DNA from 3 places in the Sphingomonas sp. UYP23 genome. Region 1 is predicted to be linked to each of the others. Evidence: predicted binding sites of a transcription regulator. Region 1 holds the regulator's gene; each other region holds the start of a gene.
The links. Region 1 encodes LexA, which represses DNA repair genes until DNA is damaged. Its sites were predicted from a motif close to GTTCCNCNCTTGTTCT; they were not measured.
Positions count from the first base shown of each region.

Region 2: ACVWYO_RS12495 (ImuA family protein) is a predicted target of LexA. The motif match lies at 1,416-1,431, and genes of this name have one in related genera.
Region 3: uvrA (excinuclease ABC subunit UvrA) is a predicted target of LexA. The motif match lies at 2,556-2,571, and genes of this name have one in related genera.

Region 1 is NZ_JBSSBX010000001.1:255,392-259,345, forward strand. Features, by position in the region: gene ACVWYO_RS01395 (TonB-dependent receptor) at 1-962, opposite strand, end outside; gene ACVWYO_RS01400 (BLUF domain-containing protein) at 1,277-1,942, shown strand; gene lexA (transcriptional repressor LexA) at 2,000-2,665, shown strand; gene ACVWYO_RS01410 (DUF4287 domain-containing protein) at 2,727-2,939, opposite strand; gene ACVWYO_RS01415 (ComEC/Rec2 family competence protein) at 3,035-3,954, opposite strand, start outside.
Region 2 is NZ_JBSSBX010000001.1:2,528,703-2,532,656, forward strand. Features, by position in the region: gene ACVWYO_RS12490 (Y-family DNA polymerase) at 1-707, opposite strand, end outside; gene ACVWYO_RS12495 (ImuA family protein) at 625-1,392, opposite strand; partial or broken gene ACVWYO_RS12500 (thiamine pyrophosphate-dependent enzyme) at 1,594-2,896, shown strand; gene ACVWYO_RS12505 (alpha-ketoacid dehydrogenase subunit beta) at 3,081-3,954, shown strand, end outside.
Region 3 is NZ_JBSSBX010000001.1:694,561-698,514, forward strand. Features, by position in the region: gene uvrA (excinuclease ABC subunit UvrA) at 1-2,544, opposite strand, end outside; gene ACVWYO_RS03635 (energy transducer TonB) at 2,708-3,454, shown strand; gene ACVWYO_RS03640 (trimeric intracellular cation channel family protein) at 3,451-3,954, opposite strand, start outside.

The DNA of each region.
Region 1 (3,954 bases):
TAGGTCTTGTACGCCTGACGGTTGCCCGCACCCTCGTCGAGCGCGACGCTCGCACGCGGTGCCGCGCTGACGTCGTTCGAGCCGCGCAGGATCGCGCCGCGATGGAAGATCGTCGAAGTGCCCGAATAATCACGCGCATGCGCCGAAACCAGGCCGGTGAAGCCGGTCTCGGGCGGGGTCAGCATCAGCTGGACGCGGATGTCCTTCTCTTCGAAGCCGCCGAGCTTGTCCTTGCCGCCGACGGTGCCGTCGTCGCTCGGGCCGGTATAGGTGTTGTCGATCCAGTTGTCGCGGCGCTGGTACAGGCCCGACACGCGGAAGCTCAGCACGTCCTTGACGATCGGGCCGCCCACGCCGGCATCGACGCTGACGGTGTTGTAGCTGCCATAGGACGCGGTCGCGCGGCCGGTGAACTCGTTGGTCGGACGGTTGGTGTCGAACTTGATGATGCCCGCGGTCGTGTTGCGGCCGAACAGCGTGCCCTGCGGCCCGCGCAGCACTTCGATCTGGTTGACGTCATAGACCGGGTTCGACTTGAGCACGACATGCTCGAGCACGACCTCGTCCTGGATGATCGACACCGGCTGCGACGCGCCGAGGTAGAAATCGATGTTGCCGAGGCCGCGGATGTAGAAGCGCGGGAAGATCTTGCCGGTGGTCGTCTCGGCGTAAAGGCCGGGGACGCGGTTGGCGAGTTCGAGCAGCGTGTCGCTGCCGCCGGAGGTATAGGTGCGCAGATCGGCGCCCGACAGCACGCCGACCGAGACCGGGACCTTCTGCAGGTTCTCGCTGCGACGCTGCGCGGTAACAACGATATCGCCGAGGCTGTCGCTCTCTGGCGCGGCCTGAACCGCGGCTGCAGGCGCCGCGGCGTCCTGTGCGTTCGCCGAACCGATGCTGGCGATCGCGCCGAACGCGGTGCCGAGCAGAAGGGCCGCCTTGGCGGCGTGTGATTTGGACATGATGTTCCCCCGATAGGTTAAATGGTCTGCCCACACCCTTCGCCGCAGCGGACCTGTTAGTCCTGCGCGGCGATGCTTCAGCAGCGATGCTGGATGCGGTGTGGCCTCGACGGCGCGGCTAGGTCGCTATTGTGACGCGATTATGACACCATGCTGGCGCACCACGCTTTGTCCGTGGCGTGTGGCTTTCGGGTTGCACCAGCGCTTTGAATTCCAAAGCTGATGCAGGATATCGTCACCGGTCACGATCCACCGCAACGACAGCGCACATGCACCGCCCGTAACGCTCAGGTTCACGAGTAAGGATTAACGACATGCGTCAAATCCTGTATGTCAGCCTGAGCATGGTGCCCGACGACAAAACCGATCTCGCCAGCATCCGCGAGCAATCGCGCCACAATAATGCGATCGACGGGATTACCGGGCTGCTTTGGTCCGATGGCAAGAGCTTCATGCAAGTTCTCGAGGGTCCACGAGCGAGCGTCACGACGACCTTCGCGCGGATCCTTGCCGACACGCGTCATCATTCGCTCGTCGTGCTGCAGGAACGTCGGATTAGTGTTGCCGAGTTCGGCAGTTGGACGATGGCGCACCGCCACCCCTGCGACGCCGCCGACAGCGATGACGCCCAGCTGCAGCGACTGTTGATCAACGCATCCGACCAGATCCGCATGCACTTCCTGACCTTGATCGCATCCGGTCATGTCGCGGCGCTCGCGCTCCCCATCGATGCAATCGGCGCATCGCCCCCGACGAAGCTCGACGGCACCGGCGATCCGGCCCGCCCGCGCCGCCCCCTCGATCGCCGGGTCGGCGCGCCGTTTCACAATGCTGGCGTCGCGCTCAACGCCGCCTTCGCGCAAACCGCCCTGCCCGCACACGCACCGCATGACGCCTGCCTCGAAGACCTGCGCCGCGTGGCGCGGATCCCGATCGGCGACTCGTCGGAAACCGCGCACCGACGTGATCGCTCGGCTTGACGGGCGATTTTTCGTTCCGTATAGGTTCGTCGTCTGTTCCGACGAAAGGGCCGCGCGATGCTTACCCGCAAGCAGCATGAGCTGATCTGCTTCATCAACGACCGGCTCGACGAGACCGGTGTATCGCCGTCCTTCGAGGAAATGAAGGAAGCGCTCGATCTCAAATCGAAGTCGGGCGTCCACCGCCTGATCAGCGCGCTCGAGGAACGCCAGTTCATCCGCCGCCTGCCCAATCGCGCGCGCGCGCTCGAAGTGCTCAAGATGCCCGAGCGCGGGATCAAGACGCCGAGCAAGACCGCGCCGGCCAGCGCACCGCGCTCCGCGCCACAGCCTGCCAATGACGTGATCGAGATCCCGCTGCACGGCCGGATCGCGGCTGGCGTGCCGATCGAAGCGTTCGAGGGTGCGTCGATGCTTTCGGTCCCCGCAGCATTGCTCGGCAGCGGCGAACATTATGCACTCGAAGTCTCGGGCGATTCAATGGTCGAGGCGGGGATCCTCGACGGCGACTATGCGCTCATCAGGCGCCAGGACGTCGCGCGCGACGGCGAGATCGTCGTGGCGCTGATCGAGGAAAGCGAGGCGACGCTCAAGTTTTTCCGGCGCGAAGGCGCGATGGTGCGGCTCGATCCGGCGAACCGCGCGTACGATCCGCAACGCTACGCGCCGGCGCAGGTACGGGTGCAGGGCAAGCTTGCCGGACTGCTGCGCCGCTACGACTGAGCTAGGGTCGGCATAATGCGGGATCGCGCCTGATCGACGCGCCGCTGGCGGTCGGGTCGGATCAGTCCTTTTGCTCTGCAAGAGTGGACGCCACGACTGCATTGGCATGGCCGTGGCCCATGCCATGAACGGTCTTCAGCATGGCGACGAGGTCCCTATGCTTTGCCGGCAAGCGGTCGCGCACCAGCGCCTGCCACTCGGCGATCGGACGGCCATAGGTCTTCTCGATCGATGGAAAGTAGGATGCGGGTCCCTTGATGCTTTGGTCAGCCACGGCGTGCAGGCTCCGAGGTGCGCGAACAAGACGGATATCCTCCGGCATTCCAGGCCACGCCGCAAGGACGTGCCACCCGCAGCAGCATCCGTCCATCACCGCACACCCGCCGCCCCGCGCGCGGAGGGCGTCGACCGTGACCGCATCGCGCCGCCCCACCGCCTCCGGACGGTCCCGGCATCCGGCGCGGCGATCCACGGATGCTGGTCGCCCGCCTGGCGAACCGTCCGCACCGCACGCGATGCCAAAGCGATCGCGACCCCGCCGGTTCGCTCCACCGTCGGCCGGTCGAGCCGCAACCAGCGCGGTCCGCACCGCCGCGGCAGTCGCCGCTCGCTGATCACGATATCGACGCCGGCGCAGGCCGCGACCAGATCGGCGGTGGCAACGCGATAGCCGCTCCGCGTCGCCAACACCCGCCACTCCCGCCCGCCCGCCATCCGGCGCGTCAGACACAGATCCCGGCTACAGCGGGCGTCGCGTCGCTCGGACAGCAGCACGGGCAGGTCCGAGACCCCGCCATTTTCGGCAAGCGTGTCGGCCGTATAGTCGCCCGTCCGATCGCGCAGCAGCGCCAGCGCGCCGTCGGCGGTCCGGATCGCGACATGCCGCCCGTCCCCGGTCACGAGCAGATCGGGCGCCGGCGTCGCGATCGCCCACACCATCCCGATCAGCAAGGGCACCGCCCCGAGCCGCCGCCAGCGCGTGCGCCACAGCGCGATCCACAACCCACCCGCGATCATCAGCCCATAGGCGCCGCCCGGCATCGCCGGCAGCGGCGCGACTGCGCCCGGCGTGGCCGCCGTCACATGCGCGATCCACAGCAGCAGATCGAGCGAGCGCGCCGTCAGCCACCAGAATGGCAGCCCCGCGCCAACGGTGTCGAACAGCAAGGCGAGCGCTTCGCACGGCATCGTCACGAAGGTCGTCAGCGGGATCGCGACGATATTGGCAACCGCGCCGTAGACGCCCGCTTTGTGGAAGTGGAACAGCGCGATCGGCAGCAGTGCAAGCT
Region 2 (3,954 bases), 2.3 Mb from region 1:
GCACGCGCCTGCGTCACCGCCATGCCGGGCACGAGCCCAAGCGCGCGCGCGGCGGGGCAGGCGGCGGCGATGACGATCTGATTGCCGGATTGGATGCTTGTGATGCGGGGGGTGGCGGGCGGTTTTGCTACACTGTCTTTCGCCATCTCCGCGTTGTGCCGACGTTCACCCGTCACCGCACCCTGCCGCCCGAGCGGAGGCATGGAACCCGGCACAGGGCCGGGGTGACGGAGGGGGGGAGCAATATGCGCTGCCGCTTTCCCTCCCCTCCCTGGAAGGGAGGGGTTGGGGGTCGGTCGGCCCGTGGCGGCGGATGCTCTCTCCCTAGGCCGACCCACCCCCAGCCCCTCCCTTTCAGGGAGGGGAGAGGCGGCGCGTACGACGCTACCCGCCCGCGCATCCCGCAGCGGTGTCCGCCCCTCGTCGGGCGGCATCGCCTTGAACGGATGCGGCGCAGCCTCGCTCACGCGTCCGGCGCTGCGATGGCGCGCGTTCGCATCGAGTTCCCCGCTCCGCGCCCAGCGCGCACCCGGCCGCCAGCCGCCACCGCGCGGCACCGAGCATGCCACCGCCTGCTCGCGCGCGACGGCCTCGGCGAGACCCTGCGGATCTACCGCCGCACCCTCAAGCGGCGCGGCTGAGCGCTCGGCCTGCGCCAGCCGTTCGATCGACCAGTCGGGCAGGTAGAGCGAGGCGACCCGTTTCATCGCATGCCTCCATCATCCATTCGGCGGATTCGCCGCCGCGTTGGCGGACCAATTCCACCTGCCATCGCGCCCGCCCGACGCCCGCATCGCCGACTGGCAGTGGCGTCGAGGGCGCCGACGCAATCCGCCAGCGTGTCATCGCCGCCGATGGGACGGCGAGCGGGTTGCCGCCGCCTTTGTCGTTGAGGGCCCGCGCGTGGCGCTTCATCAGCAGCGCGATCGTCTTCCCGCCCTCCGCCGCCAGCTGGAGTCGCCGCGTATTGGGCATCGCCGCGCGCTTGACCTCGCCGACCACCGCGCCGAGCCCGCGATGCCGCAAACCCTCCTCCATCAGCGCGAGCAGTTCGGCATCGTCGGCCGCCTCGGCATAGATCAGCCGCCCCGGCGCAAGCCCCGCCTGGTACAATCCGGGGGCGAACAGGTCGCGCCGCCGCACGACCCACAGCACCGGACCCCAGGCGCGCGCGGCAATTCCCGCCATGAACAGCGTTGCCGCGGCATCGTCCGACGGGGCGGGGCTGGAGGCGGAAATCTCGTGGAGCGAATCGAGCCGCAGCCCTCCGGGTGCCAGCCGCTCGTCGATCGACGCGATCCCGAACGGTAGCACGGGTCGCCGACGCAGCCCGTCGCTTTCGACCTTCTTGAGACTTTCGCGAAGCTCGGCGATGATGGCAGGACAGGACACGGGCACGACTCACTTGAAGCATCGTTCCTATTTTGTTCTCTTTGCCGCTGCCGAGTCAAGCTGGTCCGTCACCTCCACACGACGGGTCGTCGCATTCCTTGCAAAACGCCCCCTCGCCAAGCGCGTTGAAATTTTATAACAAGGCCGAAAGAACGATTCCGCCTGTCGGTCACAAGCCAGGCATGCCGTTGTGGAGAGTATATGGCGACCGACCGAGTCCCCGATCACCTGAAGCCCAATCTTGCGCCGCTGTCGCTGTACGTGCCTGAACCCAAGTTCCGGCCGGGCGATGCGGTTGATTTCACGCAGGTGCCGATCCCGCCCGCCGGGCAGGCGCGGCGGCCAGATCCCGCCGACGCTGCCGACAGCTTCATCGATCTGGCGTTCGATCTCGTCCGCGTACTCGACGACGATGGCCAGGCGGTCGGCCCGTGGAATCCGCGCCTCTCGCCCGATACGCTGCGCGCGATGCTGCGCAGCATGGCGCTGGTCCGCGCGTTCGACGAGCGCATGTTCCGCGCGCAACGTCAGGGCAAGACGAGCTTCTACATGAAGTGCACCGGCGAGGAAGCGGTCTCGGTCGCCGCCGCGCATGCGCTCGATTACGAAGACATGTGCTTCCCGTCGTACCGCCAGCAGGGCCTGCTGATCGCGCGCGGCTGGTCGATGGTCGACATGATGAACCAGATCTATTCGAACACCGCCGACCGGTTGCAGGGCAAGCAATTGCCGATCATGTATTCGGTGAAAGAGGCCGGCTTCTTCTCGATCTCGGGCAACCTCACCACGCAATATCCGCAAGCCGTCGGCTGGGCGATGGCAAGCGCGGCCAAGGGCGATACGCGGATCGCCGCGACGTGGTGCGGCGACGGATCGACCGCAGAGGGCGATTTCCACTCGGCCTGCACCTTCGCCAGCGTCTATCGCGCGCCCGTCATCTTCAACGTCGTCAACAATCAGTGGGCGATTTCGAGCTTCTCGGGATTTGCCGGCGCCGAATCGACGACCTTTGCGGCGCGCGCGGTCGGCTATGGCATCGCGGGCTTACGCGTCGACGGCAACGATGCGCTCGCGGTCTATGCCGCGACCTTGTGGGCCGCCGAGCGCGCGCGGACCAACCAGGGGCCGACGCTGATCGAGCATTTCACCTATCGCGCCGAGGGCCATTCGACCTCGGACGATCCGGGCCAGTATCGCTCGGCCGGCGAGCCGACCGCCTGGCCGCTCGGCGATCCGATCAAGCGCCTCAAGGACCATCTCGTCGCGCTCGGCGAATGGGACGACGAGCGCCATGCGGCGCAGGACAAGGACCTCGCCGAGCAGGTCAAGCGCGCGCAGAAGGATGCCGAGGCGAACGGCGTGCTCGGCCATGGTTTGCACCAGCCGCTCGATACCTTGTTCGACGGCGTGTTCGAGGGAAATGCCGTGGCACTTACGCGAGCAACAGGCGCAGATGATCGCCGAGGAAACCGCGAGCGGCCGTCCGTGGGCGCGGAAAGCATGAGCGCGTCACCCAGCATCGTCATCCCCGCGAAGGCGGGGATCCATTCGTCTTGTCGTGGCGATGAAGTGCAACCGCTGTGTTTATGGATTCCCGCCTGCGCGGGAATGACGGAGTTTTGTCGATGACCGACACAGATACCGACACCCGTGTCGCCGCGGACGACACCGGCGGACCCTCCACCCGCATGAACATGATCCAGGCGATCAACTCCGCCATGGACGTGATGATGGGCCGCGACCCCGACGTGATCGTAATGGGCGAGGATGTCGGCTATTTCGGCGGCGTGTTCCGCGCGACCGCCGGGCTCCAGGCGAAATACGGCAAGACGCGCGTGTTCGACACGCCGATCAGCGAATGCGGCATCATCGGTGTCGCGGTCGGGATGGGCGCGTACGGCCTGCGCCCGGTCCCTGAGATCCAGTTCGCCGATTACATCTACCCCGCGCTCGACCAACTCGTGTCCGAGGCGGCGCGGCTGCGTTATCGCTCGGCGGGCGAATTCACCGCGCCGATCACGGTGCGCTCGCCGTTCGGCGGCGGCATCTTCGGCGGGCAGACGCACAGCCAGAGCCCGGAAGGGATCTTCACGCACATCTCGGGCGTGAAGACGGTGATCCCGTCGACGCCGTACGACGCCAAGGGCCTGCTGATCGCGGCGATCGAGGACAATGATCCGACGATCTTCTTCGAGCCCAAGCGCATCTACAACGGCCCGTTCGACGGCCATTGGGACAAGCCGACGCAGAACTGGTCGCAGCATCCCGCGGGCGACGTGCCGACCGGATACTATAAGATCGAGCTCGGCAAGGCGAAGGTCGTGCGCCCCGGCGAGGCGCTGACCGTGCTCGTCTACGGCACGATGGTGCATGTCGCGCTCGCGGTGATGGAAGAGGCGGGCGTCGACGCCGAGGTGATCGACCTGCGCACGCTCGTGCCGCTCGACATCGCGACGATCGAGGCGTCGGTCAAGAAGACCGGGCGCTGCATGATCGTGCACGAAGCGACGCGCACGAGCGGCTTTGGTGCCGAGCTGTCGGCGCTGGTGCAGGAGCGCTGCT
Region 3 (3,954 bases), 440 kb from region 1:
CGAGAGCGTCGTCGCCTGCTGGCCGACCTTGACGTAGCCGAGGCCGACTTCCTGCAGCATCGCCATCTTGTCGCGGATCGGCGGGACGGCCTTGAAGAATTCGACCGCATCCTCGACCGTCATGTCGAGCACGTCGGCGATGCTCTTGCCCTTAAACTTCACCTCGAGCGTCTCGCGATTGTAGCGCTCGCCGTGGCAGACGTCGCACGTCACATAGACGTCGGGGAGGAAGTGCATCTCGATCTTGAGCAGCCCGTCGCCCTGGCACGCCTCGCAGCGGCCGCCCTTGACGTTGAAGCTGAAGCGCCCGGGCTTGTAGCCACGGGCGAGGCTTTCGGGGAGGCCGGCGAACCAGTCGCGGATCTGGGTGAAGCTGCCGGTATAGGTCGCCGGGTTGCTGCGCGGGGTGCGGCCGATCGGCGACTGATCGATGTCGATGACCTTGTCGAGATATTGCAGGCCGGTGATCTTGTCGTGCTTGCCCTGGACGATGCGCGCGCCGTTGAGCGTGCGCGAGGCGGCGGCGAACAGCGTGTCGATCGTGAAGCTCGACTTGCCCGACCCCGAGACGCCGGTGATGCAGGTGAAGGTGCCGAGCGGGAGGCTCGCGGTGACCCCTTTCAAATTGTTGGCGGTGGCGTTGTGGACGGTGATCTTCTTGCCGTTGCCTTTCCGACGCGTCTTGGGGACGGCGACTTCGCGGCGGCCCGAAAGATAGTCGGCGGTGATGCTGTTCTCGTTGGCGAGCACTTCCTCGAAGGTGCCCTGCGCAACGATATGGCCGCCGTGGACGCCGGCGCCCGGCCCCATGTCGATGACATAGTCGGCGGTGCGGATCGCGTCCTCGTCATGCTCGACGACGAGCACGGTGTTGCCGAGATCGCGTAAGCGCCGCAGCGTCTTGAGCAGCATGTCGTTGTCGCGCTGGTGCAGGCCGATCGAGGGCTCGTCGAGCACGTAGAGCACGCCCGACAGGCCGCTGCCGATCTGCGACGCGAGGCGGATGCGTTGTGACTCGCCGCCGGACAGGGTGCCGGAGGTGCGGTCGAGGTTGAGGTAATCGAGCCCGACATTGTTTAGGAAGCCGATCCGCTCGAGGATTTCCTTGAGGATGCGCTCGGCGATCGCGTTCTGCTGGTCGCCGAGCTGGCTCGGGACCTGTTCGAACCAGGCGAGCGCGTCGACCACCGACAGGCGCGTGACGCTCGAGATGTCGCGCATGCCGATCTTGACCGCGAGCGCCTCGGGCTTGAGGCGCGCGCCCTTGCAGACCTCGCACGCGGCGGAGGATTGATACTTGCTCAGTTCCTCGCGCATCCACGCGCTCTCGGTCGAGAGCATGCGGCGGTTGAGGTTGCCGATCACGCCCTCGAACGGCTTCTTGACGTCGTACGACTTCTTGCCGTCGATGAAGGTCAGCGTGACCGCCTTGCCCTTGGTGCCGTAGAGGATCGTGTCGCGCGCGGTTTCGGGCAGGTCTTCCCACGGCGTGTCGAGCTCGAACTTATACTCGCGCGCGAGGCTGCCGAGCACCTGCATGTAGTACGGCGATGGCGGGTTGGACTTGGCCCAGGGCACGACCGCGCCCTTCTTGATGCTGAGCGCGTGGTTGGGGACGACGAGCTCCTCGTCGAACAGCATCTTTTCGCCGAGGCCATCGCACGCCGGGCACGCACCCTGCGGCGCGTTGAAGCTGAACAGGCGGGGCTCGATCTCGGCGATGGTGAAGCCGGAGACCGGGCAGGCGAATTTCTCGCTGAACACGATGCGGCCGGGGGGCGCGTTGTCGCCGAGCACTTCGTTCTTGGGGGTGTGCGGCTCGACCGGATCGGCCGGGTCGACATAAGCGAGCCCGTCGGCGAGCTTCAGCGCGGCCTCGAAGCTTTCGGCGAGGCGCGTCGCGATGTCGGGGCCGATGACGAGGCGGTCGACCACCACCTCGAGGTCATGCTTGTACTTCTTGTCGATCGCGGGGGCTTCGTCGATCTCGTGGATCTCGCCATCGATGCGGACGCGGGTGAAGCCCGCTTTCTGCCATTCGAGCAGTTCCTTCTTATACTCGCCCTTGCGGCCGCGCACGACGGGGGCGAGCAGATAGAGCCGCGTGCCCTCGGGCAGCGCCATCACGCGGTCGACCATCTGGCTGACGGTCTGCGCGGCGATCGGCTCGCCGGTCGCGGGCGAGTATGGGATGCCGACGCGCGCCCAGAGCAGGCGCATGTAATCGTAGATTTCGGTGACGGTCGCGACGGTCGAGCGCGGGTTGCGGCTGGTGGTCTTCTGCTCGATCGAGATTGCGGGGCTGAGGCCCTCGATATGGTCGACATCGGGCTTCTGCATCAGCTCAAGGAACTGGCGGGCATAGGCCGACAGGGATTCTACATAGCGCCGCTGGCCTTCTGCATAGATCGTGTCGAACGCGAGGCTCGACTTGCCGCTGCCCGACAAGCCGGTGATGACCGTCAGCGTGTCGCGCGGGATGTCGACCGAGACGTCCTTGAGGTTGTGCTCGCGCGCGCCGCGCACGGAAATATGAGTCAGCATGGGAGCAGTCTGTTCCAGATTTGTTCGGGTGGCGCAAGCGACCGGTTGCAGAGGCGAGATGGGGCGTTAAACCCGCAACGACAAGGTTTGGGGGCAAGCGATGACCATGATGCTAGCTGCGGCGCTGCTCACGGTAAGTGCAGCGTCCCCGCCGATCGCGCCGTTGCAGCCGACCGCCAAATGGGCGGTCGACTATGCCGACACGCAGTGCGTCCTGTCCCGGCCTTATGAGACCGGCGCCGGACCGTTGACCTTCGGTGTTCGCACTTGGCCTGTCTCCGGCTGGATCGACATCATCCTGATCGAGCCGCACCCCAGCTCTGCCAATACGCAATCGGGCCGGGCCAAGTTCGTCATGGGTCCGACCGTTGCCGCAATCGACACGTCCTACACCAGCGCCGTCGCCGCTAAAGACCAGCCGCGGATAACGACACTCACCATTCCGGAAGAGGCGCTCGCCACGCTTGCCGATGCGCCTTCGGTCGATCTCGTTTTCTCGGGCAAAGCCCGCGTTTCAGTCGCCTTGCTGCTTATGAAGCCCGCGTTGCACGCGCTCTCGACATGCAACGCCGATCTGCTGCGCACATGGCATATCGATCCCGCCGAGCGGACGTTGGCCGTTACCAAGGCCAAAGCGATCGGCCCTGAGCGATGGATCACGAACGCCGACGTTCCATCGCAGGTGCTCGACCCGACACCACAAGGCGCGGTCATGCTCGTTTGGCTGATCGACACGGACGGCCGCGTGAAGAACTGCAGCGTGGTGATACCCAGCGGCGAGCCGTCCGCCGATGCTGCCGCTTGCGCCGCGATCACCCAGCACGGCCGGTATCGCCCCGCGCTGGACAAGGACGGCACCCCCCTTGCGACCCACTCCGGCCGCCGAATCTTCTGGAATGATGTCCGTTAAGACCTGCCATAGGCCGGCAATGCCAGCCGCCACCGGATCGCCGCCGCCCGCAGCGCAAAACCAGCGCTTGCGGCAATCGGCGCGGCGAACGCCGAAGGCAGGCCCGCGCTGACCAGTACAACATATGATCCCGACGCCAGCGCCGCCGCGGTCACATACAATTCCGGTCGCATCAGGATCGACGGCTCGCCCGCGAGCACGTCGCGGATGACCCCGCCGATGCATGCCGTCACCACGCCCATCAGCGCGGTCGGCACGGGCGGAATGCCGAACGCGAGCGCCTTGGCCGCGCCGAACACGGCGTAGGCGGCAAGGCCGACCGCATCGAGCCAGTCGAGCGCAGTCCCTTTCCACCACCGCTCGGGCGTCGTCCACACCAGCACCGCGACCGCAAGGCAGGTGCCCGCGACGAAACGGTCGTGCACCCAGAACACCGGCGCGCCGATCAGCAGATCGCGGACCGACCCGCCCCCAACGCCGGTGACCAGCGCGAAGAAGGT